4 regions of the Exiguobacterium sp. S22-S28 genome follow, and region 1 is predicted to be linked to each of the others. Evidence: predicted binding sites of a transcription regulator. Region 1 holds the regulator's gene; each other region holds the start of a gene.

Region 1 (4,510 bases):
GATTTGACCATCGTGATCAAAGATGATGGCACGTGAGCTGGTCGTTCCTTGGTCGAGTGCTAAGATATACTTGTTTTCCATTGTAAAATCCCCCTTGAGATATAGGTGTCAACGCTAGAATCAGTTTTGTAACAGTTGATAAAGGAGAACGGCAACTCCGCCGCCGACGATTGGACCAACAATCGGAATCCACGAGTAGCTCCAATCAGATGATCCTTTGTTTGGAATCGGTAAAATGGCATGGGCAATCCGCGGTCCAAGGTCACGGGCCGGGTTGATGGCATACCCTGTTGTACCACCAAGTGAGAGACCGATGACAACGACGAGTAGACCGACGATCAATGGTTTAAGACCGTCACCAAACGTCGTCAGACCAAATGACAGAATTCCGAATACCAAGACGAATGTACCGATGATTTCCGAAATCAAGTTTGAAGGTGTGTGACGAATCGCAGGTCCCGTTGCAAACACGCCTAATTTTGCTGCTTGATCATCAGTCGCTTCAAAATGTTTCATATAATGAAGCCAAACAAGTACGGCACCGATGAATGCCCCGATCAATTGACCGGCGATGTAGACAGGTACATCAGCCCACGGTAAATCGGAATTCATGGCAAGCGCCAATGTCAATGCAGGATTTAGGTGTGCGCCACTGGCTGCTGCGATGTAGGCTGCAGTCATGACGGCGAGACCCCAAGCAAATGTGATGACGATCCAGCCGCTGTTCTCAGATTTCGTCTTTTTCAAGACAACCCCTGCAACGACTCCATCCCCGAGCAAAATCAGAATCATGGTTCCAATCAGCTCACTAGTAAAATTACTCATGCAAAAACCCTCCCTTTGGATTGAAGCAGATATTGGCCTTTCCATTTAAACCTACATCTAATTGATAACGTTTTCAATACAAATAATTCAAATCTTCAAATTAAATTTTCCTTAATTTATGTTTAAAAAAATGAAAGCTGGATATTAAAAAACCCTTTGTTCATTTTTACGATGAACGAAGGGTTTTCAGCGACGCTTTTTTCGCTTCTTTTTTGTTCGAAAGAAGCTGCTGGAATGATCGAGAACGATATGGATCGTACTGGCAACCATGATGCCGATGACAAAGGCAGGCATCGCTGCAAACCATGAATCGACCGTACTGGATTCAATAATTTTCGTGTAGAGTGCTAAAAATAAAAGCGGGATTACAAAAGCAGCACTATACAACAGTCGGATGATATCACCGATAATCAGCCCGTGCGACCAGATGGAACGGTGCGGCATGATTTTGACATAGGGCATCCACAGGACGCGTAACGGTCCGTGCCGATAATAAGGTTCAGACTTCAAGTCGAGGTCTGGTGAAAGCCAGAGCGTGCCGACGGCAATACCGACGGCAGTAGGAAGCCAATCCGTTTGCTGCGTTGCGACCGAATACGCAACATAGCCGGCTAAAGCAACGGTATTGACTGTATCATGTACATTTCCGGAAGGCATAAAAAAAGACCAGCAGAGCTGGTCCCTCGCTTAGTGAATCGTCCGATACACGCCGATGACCTTGCCAAGAATCGAGACATTATCGAAATACATCGGGTCCATCGAATCATTTTCGGGTTGAAGACGTACTCGTTGATCTTCTAAGAAGAACCGTTTTACCGTCGCTTCGCTATCTTCGGTCATAGCAACGACAATTTCACCATTCTCTGCTGTATTTTGCTGACGAACGATGACTCGGTCACCATCTAGAATACCTGCATTGATCATCGATTCTCCGTCAATCGTTAACATGAAGACATTTTCATTCCCGACGTAGTGTGCCGGGAGAGGGAAGTGCTCTTCGATATTTTCGATGGCAGTGATTGGAAAACCAGCAGTGACTTTCCCCATAACAGGGATATGCACGATGGCTTCGTGATTTTCGTCAGGTTTATCAAGCAATATCTCAATCGCACGTGGCTTTGTCGGGTCACGGCGAATCAGTCCGCGTTTTTCTAGACGATCCAAATGACCGTGTACCGTTGAGCTTGAAGCAAGACCAACAGCTTCACCGATTTCACGAACTGAAGGTGGATACCCTTTCAGTTTCACTTGAGCAACGATGTAGTCAAGGATTTCTTGTTGTCGTTTCGACATTTTCCGCATATGAATTGCCACCTCTTTTCGGAATGGTTTTTTGAAGGTTATAGGAATACATGTTTCTAAATTCACTATAACATAGAACAAATGAGCGTACAAACAATTGTTCGACATTTTATGTTGACCGAACACTGGTTCTTGGTTTAAGATGAGTTATGCGAACAATTGTTCCGAGAACATCTATTCTAAATCATTTTTAATTGGAGGGATTTATCATGATGCATACGATTCGTACCCATGCCTTTTCCATTGTTTTTTATACGCTTAGCCTTGCTTTCATTCTTTTCCTCTTAACACCCCGGCCGGATGAAAAGGTCGATCAACTCCTGACCGCTTCTGTTACGGTCGATCAAAATGCGACAGTTGAACAAGTCGCTGAAGTCTACAATGACGGTTCGATGACTGATCAAGAATATGTCGAATGGTTGATTGAGAACAATGAACTGAAGACGACTCATGTCATTTCGAAAAACAAAATCGTTGTACCAATCGCGCAACAATGACAAAATGTAAAAGTTGTCATTGAACGAACAGGGGTGTGAAGTAGTATGAGAGTCGTAATCTACTGTCGCGTCTCGACGGAAAAAGAAGCACAGGATAGCTCGCTTGAGCGGCAAAGATCAGAACTGTCGGGACTCGCTGCAACAAAAGGATTTGAAGTCGTGGATATCATCACGGAAAAAGAAAGTGGTTACGATGTCGATCGGGAGGGCATGTTGTCCGTCCTCGATTACGTCACCCGCCAGGCAGTGGATGCCGTCCTCGTGACGGATGATACCCGCATCGGGCGTGGAAATGCCAAAATCGCGATTTTACACACGTTCCAAAAGCATCAGGTCCAACTGATGACGATGGAATCAGACGGCGAATATAAATTGGCTGATGCCGAGGCGATGGTCCTTGAAATCGTCTCGCTCGTCGAGGAATACCAGCGGAAATTGCATAATGCAAAAATTGCCCGCGGTATGCGACGGGCAGTTGAAAATGGTTTCCGTCCCGAACAGAACCTTAACCGGCAAGGTGAGAATGCCGGACGCAGCCGGAAAGAAGTCCCGATTGAAGAAATCGTCCGATTACGTGACTTGGGTCTGACATTTGCTGATATCGCCGTTACCTTAAGAGGGATGGGGCATGACATTTCAAAGGCGACCGTCAACCGTCGTTATCTCGAATATAAGGAAGTCGTCAATACGTATGAACAATGAAGCAGGTGGGTGTGCGAGAAGCGCGCCACACTTGCTTTTTCTGTTCGTGTCTTTTAAAGTAAGGTTACTATTGAAAGCTCGATGTCGAGTCAACAGAAAGAGGGATATTATGTTATCACAAGAACAACTGGACCGGATTAATGAATTAGCCAATAAATCAAAAGTCGAGCCGTTGACGGATGCGGAAACAGCGGAACAAAAAGAATTAAGAACAGCGTATTTAGAAGCATTCCGCGGTTCATTCAAAAATCAGATGATGGGAATCAAAATCGTCGATGAAGAAGGAACCGACGTTACACCGGAAAAATTAAAGCAAGCGCAGGAAGAAGAGCGCAACAAACAATAACCGAAAAAGCTATGTCACTCAATGGACGAGTGGGATAGCTTTTTTTGATAAAAAGTTCGTAATGTGTATCACAAAAGTGTTAAGAAAACGGCAATAGAGAGCGCATTCATTTCAATGTGACATACTATTTAGAAAAGTTGTATCACATTTCCGGGTGTGCTAAAATGATAAAGAATTTGTGAAAAAGAGAGAGGATGATTGTTTTGACGAACATGACAACAGTAGAACTATTAGCAGTAAATACGATTCGTACATTATCAATTGATGCAGTACAAAAAGCGAACTCGGGTCACCCGGGAATGCCGATGGGTGCAGCACCGATGGCATTTACATTATGGGCGGATCATATGAACCACAACCCTAAAAATCCAGAATGGTTCAACCGTGACCGTTTTGTACTTTCAGCAGGACACGGTTCAATGCTTCTCTACTCACTCCTCCATTTATCAGGCTATGATCTTGCGATGGATGACTTGAAGTCATTCCGCCAATGGAACTCAAAAACACCGGGTCATCCGGAATACCGTCACACGGCAGGTGTTGATGCGACGACTGGTCCACTCGGACAAGGCATCGCGATGGCTGTCGGGATGGCGATGGCAGAACGTCACTTGGAAGCGAAATACAACCGTGACGAGTTAAACGTCGTCGATCACTTCACATACGGCATTTGCGGAGACGGCGACTTAATGGAAGGTGTTTCAGCAGAAGCGGCATCACTTGCAGGACATTTAGGTCTTGGTAAACTGGTCGTTCTGTATGATTCAAATGACATCTCACTCGACGGTGATCTCGATAAATCATTCTCTGAAAACGTCCAACAACGTTTTGAAGCATA
Region 2 (4,510 bases), on a different contig from region 1:
CGTTGACCGTCATCGTCGCATATCTGGCCCGGACGTTGTTATTGCCGTTCGTGATCGGACAGGACGGAGAAGCAGCGGTTTGGCTCCGAAATGGGTTTCATGGGGACGGACCGGTCTTTCGGCGTGACTTGATGCATTGAAGTGGGGAAAATCATGAAACAAAGTGAGCCAAGAAGCATCTTTCCTCCGCTCGCTTTTCTCAGGCGGAACGCAAGCCTCGGTCGTCCCCTGACGACCGGGTCTCGCCTGTTCCTGACGGAAGCACGCTTCCTTTTCCTGTAGAAGTCGAGTAGAGTCGACGATTCTTTTGACTAGGAAAAAATAAAACCGTCTCCTCAGAAAACGTGCTTCTGAAGAGACGGTTTTTCGTGTTGGGATTACGGTTCTGAAATGCCGTTTGCGAGCAACAACAAAAAAGTGATGACCGATAACGACAGTAAAAAAGCAATGTTCGCGAAAATACTGAACCATTTAACGTAGTTATTTGTCGACCGGAGACCAAGCACTAGCGAAACGATATACCCGAGTCCGACCAAGATGTTGAGACCAATCGGCACCCACAGGCTGAGATTCGGGAAAAACCGTCCGCTCAGTAAATAGGACGTCAACATATTAAACAGCAGCAAACCGAGCGTCAAGAACACTGGAAAATACGTTTGTTTGGATTGGTTCATTGTTCAACCAGCTTCGTTGACCAGTTAAAGTGTCGGCAAATCGTTTCGGCACTTTTGCCGGCCGAACGCCCCTCGGTATCGAGGCGGAGATAGTTGGGATACGGCAGTTCTCCCGGGAGTGAATGCGTCCGGTACTGTTCGGCGGTTTCAAGCAAGTTGGCTTCCGACGCAGCGATGTCCCGTTTCGTGAACTTATGGAGTAAACGGTTCTCGGTCTGGTTCCGGGTCAGACGGGTGGACAGTTCAGCTTCCAGTTCAATGATGAAGACTTCGGCGCCGGCTTCTTCAAACAGTTGAACGGTCTCTTCGATGAATTCGATGCCGCCGTCTTCGACGCCAAACAAGCACAAAAACGTAAAGATCACCCCTTCGAGATCACTGACCGCCATTTCCTTGAACATTTCCCGCCGGATCAAGTCCTTCAGCTTATGATGCGCCGGTTTCGTGAAATCAAAATACGGATGTAACAAGTCGATCGTCTGATGGTTATGGAATAATTTCATGCCCGTTTTTTGTTCGAGTTCCTGACCGATCGTCATTTTGCCGACCGCTTGCGGACCAAGTAACATAACAAACTTCATCCTGACACCTCTTCCTTTTTTTGTTAATACTAGCATAGAAAAACGGAGTGTTCACATTAGAACGTTTGTTCGTTAAATGGTATAATGACAGTAAGAAATGTTGTCGTTTTAGGACCGAATGGAGGTCATTGATTATATGGAACATTGGAAGGCAGTACAGGGCTATGCAGGCATGTATCAAGTCTCAACATCAGGGAACGTCCGGTCGCTCGACCGGATCATCGAGACGAGTCGTGGTGTTAAACAACGACGGCAAGGTGTCGTGTTGCGCCCACGGATCAATCAAGAAGGCTACCGGAAAGTGACGTTGTATAAACAAGGACGCGGGGAACGGTTTTATATCGCCGAGCTTGTCGCTAAGGCGTTTCTCGATCCCGAGGCCACGCACGACCGGATTATCCGGGCGGACGGTGATCGCGTAAACGATCAGATTGATAATCTGACCGTCAAACCGTCGACGACTCAAGCGTACGCATCGCTCCTCGACGAGTTCGACCTGTTATTGACGCAACATGTTGAATTATCACCTCGGCAGATTCGGGACATTCGGCGTCGGTATCAAACCGGGCTTTCGATTCGCCGGTTGGCGTTGACGTATCAGGTGACGGAGAACCGGATTCGCAACATTATCGATAAAAAAGAAGCACAGTATATTAGTTAAGCAATAAACAGACCCTGTGCTTGAGGCACAGGGTCTGTTTGTCTTTAATGCGACGGACCGACAATCGTCCGGTTGAGGGACTCGATTTGTTCGCCGATGATGTGACCATGCTGTTTCAATTCCTGTTGGCGGGCACTGTTGGCCTGCATGTTTGCTTCAAGGGATTGACTGTAGTGGGTCAGTTCAAACAGAATCGTTTCAATCAGTTGAAAATGTTCCCGAATCCGCGGTTGTAAAGAATACACGAGTGTGCGGTCCGTCTCGACCTGGACGAGCGCGGCTTCAATCTGTTCCGCATGATCGAGGACGGAAGCAATCCGTCGGGTGCTCAGTGTAAGTTGTTCGTGTGTCGTCTCGATTTGGGTCGTCATCTGGACGACATCTTGTTCGATTTGTCCGATGCTGGCCGTCAGGTCCCGGTTCGCCTGATTGATGTGATCGATGCTCCGTTTGATGTCGAGGGCGAGTGACTCGACTTCTTTTGCGACGATGACGAAACCACGACCTTCTTCACCCGCCCGTGTCGCTTCGATCAACGCATTCAGCGATAAGCGGCGTGTCGCCTCCGCCACTTGTTGGATGTAGCGGATCGATTCGTGCATTTGTTGATTGCGTCCGGTCGCTTCTTCCAGCGAATGTGACGCATTGACGGACAGGGTCCGCAACAGCGTCGTATCCTGTTGCAACGATTCGAGAATCCGATGACTCGTCGTCGCTTCCTCATTAAAGGAGCTGACGCGTTGGTGGCTCGTCTGGATCGATTCGTCCATCGTCGCGAGCGCCTCGATCGAGGTCGTCAACAGTTGCCCCGATTCCGTGATGATCTGTTCCATCTGCGTCGACTGCTCTGTCAATGACGTCGCCACTTGATGGACGGCGAGGACGGATTCATCAATCGAGGCGAGTTGGGACGAAAAACCGGGTTGGGTCGCCTCCAGCCGTTCACTCGCAATCGCGATTTCTTGTGTCAAACTGCCGACTTGTTGCATCAGTTGGTTGTATTGGTGCGTCAATTGCTGTAATTCAAACGTCGTCGTCTTGATGCTGATCGGCTGATAGGTGCGTCGTGCATAGGCCTCTTCAATCTTCAAGGACAAGACGGACAGCGGAGCCAGTTGTTTTTTGATACGGGCCCGGATCAGCAGACTGACAAAACAGAGGACAACAATCCCGAGGATGCCTAACTTCATCGCTAGTGCCTTGGCAGGCGCGACCAACCGTTCCTGATCGACCGATAAAAACAGGACATCATTCACTTCGGGAATCGACATCGCGAGAATAAACCGGTCGTTGCTTGTAAATGTCGTCACGCGTGCTTGTTTTAATTGTTGTGTCACGTCTTTTTTCTGTTGCGCCGTCAACTTCAACGGTTGAAGGGCTGTGTTTTTAGTCGCTAACGACTGGATCGCTGCATCATAATCGTCGCGTGCCATATCGGCGAGTTGTTGATTCTTCAAACGTTTAATGGCGCGTGTCCTTTCCTGTTCATCTTCCGGATAGGCTAAGTAAATCGAGCGGATATTGGCATCAAGCATCGTCATCTCGCGTTCGAGCCGTTCACTGACGGACTTCGTCGAGGTCCGGTATAATTCTTCGACGCTTAAAGCGCTGATCAATAAGAGCCCCATTGCGACGATTGGGATTAGCCAGTTGTTTAATTGTTGGGCAAGCAGTCTTTTTTTCTCTGTAGGTTGCTTCATCAGTTTCATCTCCTCCATGCTTCCTATCGGGAAGTGAAGGGGCAGATTGTATGAAGAAAACGTGGTGTTCTTGTAAAGGTTTGGTCCACAAAAAAAGGACATCCGAGGATGTCCGCTGTCAGCTGGCATGCGGCAGGTAAGTCGAGACGAAACTGGTCGTCATCTGTAACAACTGTTGGGTTTCTTCTTTTGGTTCGGAGGTGACATAAATAATCAGTGCTGCGGCGACGGCAACAAAAATGATGATGACGAGAACAACAAAAAATGGCATCTTACTTTTACGTTTTTCTTCTTTCATATCCATTATAATACTCCCCCTTAAAAATGATGAGAACGTCTAAGGTGTTGTTTCCCTTCTTGAAGAATTGGAAACATTTTGGGACTTGAAAGAGGGACGCATTCAACCGATAGAGAACATAAGTAAAGAGCTAAAAATCGTCATGGAAAAGGAGTGTTCCGGTCTTATGTTGATCCTGTTTAATCAGTTCCTGCTAAATTTCTGTCTGTTGATCACCTCACTCCTATTTGCATTTTTGCCATTTCGGCATGTAGAACGGATTTCTGCAAGCTCTTCTGTCCGGACACGCGTCCTGTTTGGATTAGTCGCCGGATTGATTAGTGTTTTGCTTGTCCTCAACAGTGTCACCTATGATGGGGCAAAAATCGATCTACGCCTCGTCGCCTTAGTGACGGCATTTTTTTATGGCGGATGGATCAGTGGCGGAATCACATTCATCGGCATCGTTGGAGCTCGTTTCAGCATCATGACACCAGGTGCCTATGAAGGAGTAATATTGACGATTTTAATTTGTGTGTCCTTACTCGTGACGGCAAGTATCTATCGTCGTTTTTCGTCACGTACGATGAAGGATTACTTGATCTTGATTAGTATCG
Region 3 (4,510 bases), on a different contig from region 1:
AAGAGGTTGAGACTGCTAATAATGAGTCTCAAGAGCCCCTCTCTACATTTTTACATGAACTTCCTGAAGTGAATGTAAAGAGTAGGGCTGAAGAGTTCGGAAAATCGGTCGTAGATGGATATTCTTTATTTAGCTACTTCTCACCTGAAGCCTTTGGAGTAAAGGGAGCACCTGAAATAATTGAAGGTCCAAATGGAGAGAGCCCAGAAGAGATGGATCAATTAATTATGGATAAGGTGAAACCATATGGCTTCGTGAAGGAGTATAAGATAAAACAAATAAAGGAGGTTGAGAGTAATACTGAAGTTTTATTTGAATTCACTACGGCTAAAGAAAAAAAATATGAGGTAAAGCTTTTATATAACGATAAAGGTTTAATAATCACTAAAATAGTCACGGATTAAGCAATAAACAATCGTGTTTTATAGTTATTTATGATATAATTAAACTATAAAACAAGGAGGAGATATACATGAAAAAACTCCAAAATGCCGATAAAATGCTTGAACTATTACCAGGTTTTTTAGCTTCTTCTGCAGCAGAAGGATTGCCAATCGAAGAAGATTTAGTAAAGAAAATCAAAGAGATGTTGTCACTAGGATTAGATCCTACTGAAGAAATTGATGCTTACTATGATGAAAAATTAAAAGAAATATCTTCTAACACGTAAGGGGAGGGAACACATTGAGCGCAGATCCTTATTCTCAAGATGGTGTATTGAAGAATAAATTTGGCGAAAAAGATCCTAGAAAGTTGGAGATTTTAGAGAAGAGGTCTACGATTCGTGGATGGATTAAACTACAAAGCGAATTGATAGCTACTCCGAATTTAAAGCTAGATGCTTCTTTGATAAAAAAGATTCATAAAAACTTATTTGATGATGTATATGATTGGGCCGGTGAGTATAGAACGGTGAACATCGTTAAAGGAAAAACGATGTTTGCTAATGCTCTGTATGTACCAGCTGCACTTGAAGATTTAGTTACAAAGCTAAATAGGGATATCACCTCGAAATCTATTACGTCCAATAACATAGGTGAAAAATTAGCTTATTATTATGGTGAACTTAATATGATCCATCCGTTCCGAGAAGGGAACGGACGTACACAGAGAATATTTATTGAAAAAGTAGCAGATAAGCTGGGTTACTCTCTCCAGTTGGAAAAGATAGACTCTAAGAAATTACTTGAAGTAACGATTGAGTCAGTAAATGGAACTGGAAGACCTCTAAAGAAAGTCTTTGAAGAGGTGATTGTAACCAAACACTTTAAGAGCCAATCTGAGCAACCACATATAAATAGTAAAAGTATCATTTCAACAAATGTAACCAAAAACAATTATGATTTAGAAAGATGAATAAAAAATAGAGTTAAAGACAAAAGGCTAAGTCGAAACTTCTTTTGAAGTAAATGACTTAGCCTTTTTATTGTGAATAATCAAAGGGGTGTTTTTAGTCAATTAAAAAAGGTTATTATAAGAACATATATTCTTATTTTAAGGAGGGCGTAAAATGTACAAAGATCGAGGTAACTTAAAGTGGATACCATTTCTCATGCCGGAACATAAAGCATTGTTATATGAGTACTATAAAGAAAAGCAAAAGATCTCGATGCCAGAGATGGATGAGCAAATGATGTTTGTTTATGAGGAAGTAATCAACGAAGCATTATTTAATGGTAATCAAATAAAAATAATGTATTATGACAATATTTCTGGTGATATTAAATTTTGTAAAGGATACGTACAAAAGATAGATTACCTTGAACGATGTGTGAAATTACTTGGAAAACAAACTAATACAGGAAAAGTCACTTTTGAAAGGATTGTTGGGATAGAGTTGTTGGAGGATTTCTAAAAATAGGTGAAAAAAACCTCCTATACCAGGAGGTTTTTTTGTCATGCCTTAAATTGGTTCAAATCGAGCTTTCCTGAGACGACTCCTACAACTTGGTCTGTGAATAGAACAAATTGTTCACAGTTGATAACAATATTTTGAGCTGTCAAAACTTGAGCATCCCTTAAGGTAATAATTTGCAGGTCACTGTTGCTATCAGATTGATTGTCTTTACTTGCATGATGTTTATAGAGGCTAGATGCGATTAAAACTGAAGATACAGGTGACTTCTCTTCCAAAAGTGTCACTACACCTTTTTGCAATCCATCAATATCGTCGTATTCTATAGGATCAATTATTTCTTCTCTTCCTACGACAATTCCATTTGATGTGAAATATGTTAAGTAATCTGAATCCGGAACCTTATTCACTTTGGCCATAGAAGTTGTTGCATCATTTAAAAAGCTAATATACATAGATTTAGCAGACATTTAATTTCCTCCATATCGTTTACTGTATTGATTAACCAAATTATACACTAAAGTCCTTTAAGACTTTAAATAATATCCAGTTGTTTTTTTCTTTATATAAAACGGTCGTTTAATATAAAAAACTTATACGCCAATAAATTTAGTATAATAAGCAGGAAAGTCTTATATTTTCTCGTATATTAATCAATGTCTATTTATTAAGTTAATTTAGCGTTTTATATAAAAAAACCCCTCGTAACGAGATCGTTGTTTGCTCGAGCAAACAAAAAAACAGGAGGTGTCTAGATGGCGAACATTGGATATGTTAGAGTATCGACCATTGAACAAAATTTAGAGTTGCAACTTGACGCAGTTAAGGCGGCCGGCTGTGAAAAGATTTTTGAAGAAAAGAAGAGCTCAGTAAAAGAACGTCCAGAGTTTGAAGCTTGTTTAAATTATTTACGTCCTGGAGATACGTTGGTTGTTTGGAAGTTAGATCGTTTAGGTCGTCAAACCAAAAAGTTACTCGAGTTATCAGAGTGGTTAGAGGAAAACGGTGTGGGACTGAAAATACTTACTTTAGGCGTTGATACAAATACACCAGCTGGTAAGCTGTATTTCACGATTATGGCAGGTCTTGCAGAAATGGAGAGGGAATTAACAATTGAGCGAACTAAAGCAGGATTAGCTGCAGCAAGAAGTAGAGGGAGAGTCGGTGGTAGAAAGCCGATTGATCAATCAGTCATTGATAAGGCTAACATGATGTTTGAAGCTGGAATGACTGTAAAGGACATTTGTAATGTCTTGCCACTGAAACCACCTACGTTCTATAAGTACCGCCAAAAAAAAGCTGAGGAAGTATGAGGTGTAATGATGCCTGGAGAAGTAATTGCAGTCATAAGTAATAAGGGTGGGGTATTGAAAACCTCCATGACGACAAACCTTGCTGGTCAACTCTCTTTAATTGATAAAAAAGTCTTAATCGTGGATATGGACATACAATCAGATGTGGCCGTAACGTTTGGCCAAAACCCGGATTTATTAGAAGAAGATGTGGAGTTTTCTTTATATGATGCACTCATTAAAGGTGCAGATCCTAAAAAGGCGTTAGTCAGTGTTGATAAGAATATCGATCTCCTGGTTACGAATGATGATATGCTCTCATTTGAATTTGATGTATTGTTAGATGCAAGACAATTTCCTACACAAAAGCGATTTTCCTTACTCAAAGAAGTGATTGAAAAAATTAAGATGGATTATGATTATGTATTAATCGATACACCAACAAGTTTCGGTTTAATACAAGGAAACATTCTAGTTGCGTGCCAGGATATGATTATTCCATTCCAACCTGAAAAATATGCTATGCGATCACTACAGAAAACCTTGAAGATAGTAAATGATTTTAAGAGTCAAATGAATCCTGAGTTGCGTGTGCGAGCGATCGTCCCTACACTGGTTAATCAAAGAACACTCTTACATAGAGGGATTATGGAACTTTTACAAGATTATGCAATGAACTCGAAGATAAAGGTGACCAGAACGTTTATACCGACAACCATTGAATTTGCTTCAAGTGTTGGTTTTGATCAGCGACCTCTGTCATTAGCGGCTCCTACTTCTAAAGGTGCTAGAATCTATAATGAATTATTAAAAGAATTAAAGCTTGGATAAGGAGACTATGAAATGAGTAATAAAGATAGAAAGCTAATGGGTTTTGATGAAGTTGCCAAGGATCCATTTGATAATACTAGCAATAACAATAGCGAAAATGTGAACAATAGCACACTTAAAGAAATCCTGAGTGCTAAAAGGAGTAATACAGTATATACGGGTTTTTATATAGAAGAAGATTTATCGAAAATTTTAAATAGTCTTCAGCAAAGAGGGCAACGTGGAGTAAAGTCTGCAACTGTGAATTTAGCTTTAAGAGAATTATTTAAAAAAGAAGGTTACCTATAATCGAAAAGAGTTGATAATCTTGAAAACAAAGAAGATAAAGAATTACTTACTCAATGATGAATTTGAAATTAAAGGTACTTGGATGCTTCCAGAAGGTGAACAAGTAGCAGGTATTTTGTTTTATAGTAATGATCAAATACGACTTGAACTCTTTAATAGTTTAGGCGCGAAAGACAATTCAAATGGTTTAGATGTAATTTTTGGTGTGACAGAGTCAGGAGAAGAAATCACACTATTATCAGCG
Region 4 (4,510 bases), on a different contig from region 1:
TGCTTCCGAAGACGATTGACGATCAGATATGATTAGTCCGGCTTCCGAATGGGAAATGAACGAACAGTGAAGCATTCCCAGACAGGAAAGGAAGACTGCCCATGGACATTCAACAAATCCGTAACGCCACACTCGTCGTCACCTATGCCAACCAAGTATTTTTAATCGATCCGTTTCTCGGCGAAAAAGGAACCTTACCGCCGTTTGGTCAAACGCCAAATGCCGTTCCGAATCCGCTCGTCGACTTACCGGTCGACATTTCAACGTTACTTGATCCCGATGCGATTTTCGTGACGCATCTTCATGCCGACCACTTTGATGAAGCGGCGAAGGAGCTTTTGCCAAAACAAATTCCGCTTTACGCCCAAAATGAAGCGGACGCAACGACAATCCGCGAAGCCGGATTCACGAACGTCTCATCGTTTGAGAATGGATTGACGCTTGGCGACATCCGTGTCTCTCACACATCAGGGCAACACGGGGTCGGTGAAATCGGTCAACGGATGGGAACGGTCTCCGGCATCGTCTTGACGCACCCCGACGAGCCGACACTCTACATCACCGGCGATGCGATTTGGTGTAATGAGGTCGAAACCGCCATTGAACAGTATGCGCCTGACATCATCGTCGTCAACAGCGGTGCCGCTCAATTCCTGACCGGTGAGCCGATTACGATGTCCCAGCGCGATTTACTCGCTGTTCATCAAGCCGCCGCTGAGGCGACGATCATCGTCTCGCACCTCGAATCCGTCAATCATTGTTTGCTGCGCCGTGACATGATTGCTGATTTCCTGGCTGCCCATCATCTGTCCGCTCATTTCCTCATTCCGGATGACGGCGAAACGATTTCTTTCTAAAATAAAAACGAAGTCCACCATTCCGGTCTGATCCCGGAAAATGGACTTCGTTTTTTTAGTCGTGGCTTGGAATGACGAGTCCCAGTAATCGTGCGAACGTAATCGCCTGACTTTCCGTGACGATCGCCCCCGGCAGAAACCGCGGGTCGATTGTCAGACCGGACAGATCGGCGTGCCGCAGATCAAGTCCCTGCAACGCGGTCTCCACCCATTGACTCTCCGTCAAATCGACCTCATCGAACCGTAAGTCGATCGGTTTCATCTCGAAAAAATGACTCTCCCGCATCGCCGTCTGTTCAATCGCGACATGACGTAATGCCGTGCGGATGATTTGCGCATAATTTGCCTGACATCCTTTGATTGTCACATGGTCAATCGTGTTCGTTTCAAATTGGACGCCGGTCAAACGACAATCCTCAAAGACGACACGATGGAAACGGCTGTCCTGAAATTGACACCCCGTCAAATCACACTGTTCAAACCGAACGTTTTCAAACGTCGCCCGTTCAAAGACGAGACCCGCGAACGAAACATTCCGAAAGCAGACTTGGTTGGCATCCAACCGGTCCGTCAACTCGATCGGCAACGTCTCTTTTTCATAAATCGTTTGGTACAGGTACGGGTCATCGATTTCGACGTCCGCAAATCTTTCCGGCGTCAAACGACTCGGTAACTCCGGTAACTGAATCAGCTGTTGCTTTTTCATTCAAGTCCCCTTCTTCCTTTTACACTAGTTCTGCCTTCACCAGTGTATCAAAGATTGGCGAACAAGCGGTCGTCTATTTGTCCCGTTTTCTTCTCTACCGCATTAACTCTTTTTTGGATTTTTGATTTGAGACCCATTGAGACCATGATATAGTCAAATTAAAAATAAGAACAAACGTTCTTTTAATGAAAGAGGAGTGTTTGCTGTGTATCCTGAAAGCCCCTTTCCGGATCGACGCATTTTCTGCATCGACAGTGTCTCATTTTATGCCAGTTGTGAATGCCGGTATCGGAACTTACCTCCACTTACAACGAAACTGGCTGTCGTCTCTGACTTAAAACGTTCCGGATCCGTCGTCTTAGCAGCCAGTCCGGCTTTAAAAAAACTTGGAATCAAGACGGCCAGCCGCCTTTATCAGATCGAACAATTGCCGATCCGGGAGCGGAAGCAGATCCTGCTCGTCGAGCCGCAAATGCTGGCCTATATGAAAACATCAATCGAAGTGCTTGATGTGTTGCATCAATTCGCTCCGCCCGATGCCATCCGCATCTATTCCATCGATGAAAACTTTATCGACATGACCGGAACGGAACGTCTTTTCGGGACAGACGATGAAACCGCCAAGGCCATTCAAAGCGCCATTTGGGAGCAAACCGGCATTCCGGTCCGCATCGGCATCGGTCCAAACAATGTCGTCGCGAAACTGGTCCTCGATTTACTCGGAAAACGCGAAGGTATCGCACGGTGCGGCTACGCAGATGTCTCCCGGCTGTTACACGACTTTCCGATTCGAAAGATGTGGGGCGTCGGTCAAAAGATGGAACAGCACTTGCTGGCACTCGGCATCGAAACGATCGGCGATTTGGCGGCCTCCCGTGTCGAAGACCTTCATGAACGGTTTGGTGTGCTCGGAGCCGAACTGTGGCATCACGCATGGGGCATTGACAGTTCACCGACGACGATCGATCCGACGGCATTGTTTCAGACCGAACCTGCTGTGCAGCGAACAATCGGACATGGTGTGACATTGATGCGTGACTACTACCAGTATGAACAGATCCGTTTGGTTCTGGCTGAACTGGCGGGTGACGTCGCGGCCCGGGTCCGCTTCTCCAATCAAGTCGGTTGGACGGTTCACCTGGGTGTCCGCTATTCCCGGCATGTCTTGCGATCCGGTTTTTCCAAACAACTCCGTCTCCCCTATCCGACCGCTGATGAACGGCTTCTGTTGCGTCATCTGCTCCAACTGTTCGAACCGAACTGGATGGAAGGCGAGCCGATTCGTTTTTTGTCGGTTGCACTTGGTCAGCTCACAGCCGATCAGGGGACACTGCAACTGTCGCTGTTTGAAGACAACCGAAAAGTCTGGCGCAGAAAACGGTTGTTAAAAGCGATGGATCGTGTCAATCTGCGGTATGGCAAAGGAACGATCCGTCTCGCCGTGTCCTTCCTTGATACGAGTGTCGCCAAACGCCGGCTCCGGTTCGTCGGCGGTCACCCGGGAGGTGACCTGCATGACACGTTACCGTGACCGCGGAAATCTCAAATGGATTCCGTTTCTGATGCCGGAACACGTTCAACTGCTCAAAGCGTATTATCTCGAAAAACATCGGATTGATTTTCCGGTCATCGATGAACAATTGCAGTATCCATGGCAGTTCCTGCTTGAAGAAGCGTTAATAGAAGGAAACGAGTTGGAAATCACGTATTATAGTGAAAGAGGTTACGTCACGACATCCGGTTTCATCGAACACATTCATCGTGAACACGCGTATGTCGTTCTGCGTGGAGCTTCACGGATTCAAATTCCGTTTGCGGGAATTGTTCGGATTGAAAACGGGTAGAAGAGACAGGAGGCATCGTACCTCGCGCACTTATTTTACGAATCGTGATTGAAAGAAGGAATGATGTAGATGATGGATTGGTTCATCGGACTCCCCGTCGTCCTGCAGGCGTTACTTGCCGGTATGATGACTTGGGGACTGACTGCACTTGGTGCAGCACTTGTATTTGTTTTTACGACCATTGAAAAACGCGTCATGAACATGATGCTTGGTTTTGCCGCCGGCGTCATGATTGCCGCTTCCTTTTGGTCCCTGCTCGCCCCGGCGATCGAGTTTACGGAAAAAGATGGCGGGATTGCCTGGTTACCGGCGGCGCTCGGCTTTCTGGCGGGTGGCTTCTTCGTCCGGCTGCTTGACTTCGTCACCCCCCATCTTCATCTGTCTGCTCCGCTTGAAACAGCCGAAGGTCCGTCGACCGGTTTAAAAAAGACGACCTTATTGTTTCTCGCGATTACTTTACACAACATCCCGGAAGGTTTAGCGATTGGTGTTGCCTTTGGTGCAGCCGCGCTCAACATGGACGGGGCGACAGTCGCCGGCGCATTGACACTCGCGCTTGGGATCGGGATTCAAAACATGCCGGAAGGGGCGGCCTTGTCGATTCCGCTTCGTGGTGAAGGCATGTCACGCCGGCGTGCCTTCAATTATGGACAGTTGTCCGCAATCGTCGAACCGATTGCCGCCATGATCGGTGCAGCTGCCGTCTTCTTCATTCAACCGCTGTTACCGTATGCGTTGGCTTTCGCTGCCGGTGCGATGATCTTTGTCGTTGTCGAAGAATTGATTCCTGAATCACAGGCGGAAAACGGCTCAGACTTGGCCACACTCGGGTTAATGGTCGGATTCACCGTGATGATGATTCTTGACGTCGCATTAGGCTGATCTCTTTTGCTGATTGTTTTCTACGCATTAAAATAAGACGCTGACTCAAAAGTCAGCGTCTACAAAGACAAGGGTGGCAGATTACAATTCTGCCACCCTTGTCTTATTTAAAAAACATCACTTCCGTAAAATCCGCATGGCATTCAAGACCGCAAGAACGGTCACACCGACGTCTGCAAATACTGCTTCCCACATCGTCGCAATCCCGAAGGCACCGAGGA

What was found. The regulator LexA, encoded in region 1, represses DNA repair genes until DNA is damaged. The targets are predictions, from matches to a motif close to CGAACATATGTTCG.
Positions count from the first base shown of each region.
Region 2: ACHA8N_RS04025 (NUMOD4 domain-containing protein) is a predicted target of LexA. The motif match lies at 1,314-1,327, and genes of this name have one in related genera.
Region 3: ACHA8N_RS00765 (YolD-like family protein) is a predicted target of LexA. The motif match lies at 1,477-1,490, and genes of this name have one in related genera.
Region 4: ACHA8N_RS03370 (Y-family DNA polymerase) is a predicted target of LexA. The motif match lies at 1,622-1,635, and genes of this name have one in related genera.

Region 1 covers NZ_JBHFFC010000026.1:203,476-207,985, reverse strand. Annotated here, with positions in the region: gene glpK (glycerol kinase GlpK) at 1-81, opposite strand, end outside; gene ACHA8N_RS07720 (MIP/aquaporin family protein) at 121-825, opposite strand; gene ACHA8N_RS07715 (metal-binding protein) at 1,012-1,482, opposite strand; gene lexA (transcriptional repressor LexA) at 1,513-2,127, opposite strand; gene yneA (cell division suppressor protein YneA) at 2,337-2,624, shown strand; gene ACHA8N_RS07700 (YneB family resolvase-like protein) at 2,670-3,326, shown strand; gene ACHA8N_RS07695 (DUF896 domain-containing protein) at 3,436-3,672, shown strand; gene tkt (transketolase) at 3,885-4,510, shown strand, end outside.
Region 2 covers NZ_JBHFFC010000014.1:154,473-158,982, reverse strand. Annotated here, with positions in the region: gene ACHA8N_RS04040 (hypothetical protein) at 1-140, shown strand, start outside; gene ACHA8N_RS04035 (hypothetical protein) at 378-674, opposite strand; gene ACHA8N_RS04030 (DEAD/DEAH box helicase family protein) at 671-1,255, opposite strand; gene ACHA8N_RS04025 (NUMOD4 domain-containing protein) at 1,392-1,916, shown strand; gene ACHA8N_RS04020 (methyl-accepting chemotaxis protein) at 1,961-3,616, opposite strand; gene ACHA8N_RS04015 (hypothetical protein) at 3,735-3,920, opposite strand; gene ACHA8N_RS04010 (GGDEF domain-containing protein) at 4,057-4,510, shown strand, end outside.
Region 3 covers NZ_JBHFFC010000004.1:12,134-16,643, reverse strand. Annotated here, with positions in the region: gene ACHA8N_RS00780 (hypothetical protein) at 1-404, shown strand, start outside; gene ACHA8N_RS00775 (hypothetical protein) at 473-670, shown strand; gene ACHA8N_RS00770 (Fic/DOC family protein) at 685-1,356, shown strand; gene ACHA8N_RS00765 (YolD-like family protein) at 1,511-1,855, shown strand; gene ACHA8N_RS00760 (hypothetical protein) at 1,897-2,325, opposite strand; gene ACHA8N_RS00755 (recombinase family protein) at 2,611-3,168, shown strand; gene ACHA8N_RS00750 (ParA family protein) at 3,178-3,978, shown strand; gene ACHA8N_RS00745 (hypothetical protein) at 3,991-4,266, shown strand; gene ACHA8N_RS00740 (ApeA N-terminal domain 1-containing protein) at 4,286-4,510, shown strand, end outside.
Region 4 covers NZ_JBHFFC010000014.1:20,141-24,650, forward strand. Annotated here, with positions in the region: gene ACHA8N_RS03355 (arsinothricin resistance N-acetyltransferase ArsN1 family A) at 1-32, shown strand, start outside; gene ACHA8N_RS03360 (MBL fold metallo-hydrolase) at 102-857, shown strand; gene ACHA8N_RS03365 (pentapeptide repeat-containing protein) at 913-1,563, opposite strand; gene ACHA8N_RS03370 (Y-family DNA polymerase) at 1,769-3,094, shown strand; gene ACHA8N_RS03375 (YolD-like family protein) at 3,078-3,407, shown strand; gene ACHA8N_RS03380 (ZIP family metal transporter) at 3,477-4,289, shown strand; gene ACHA8N_RS03385 (heavy metal translocating P-type ATPase) at 4,407-4,510, opposite strand, start outside.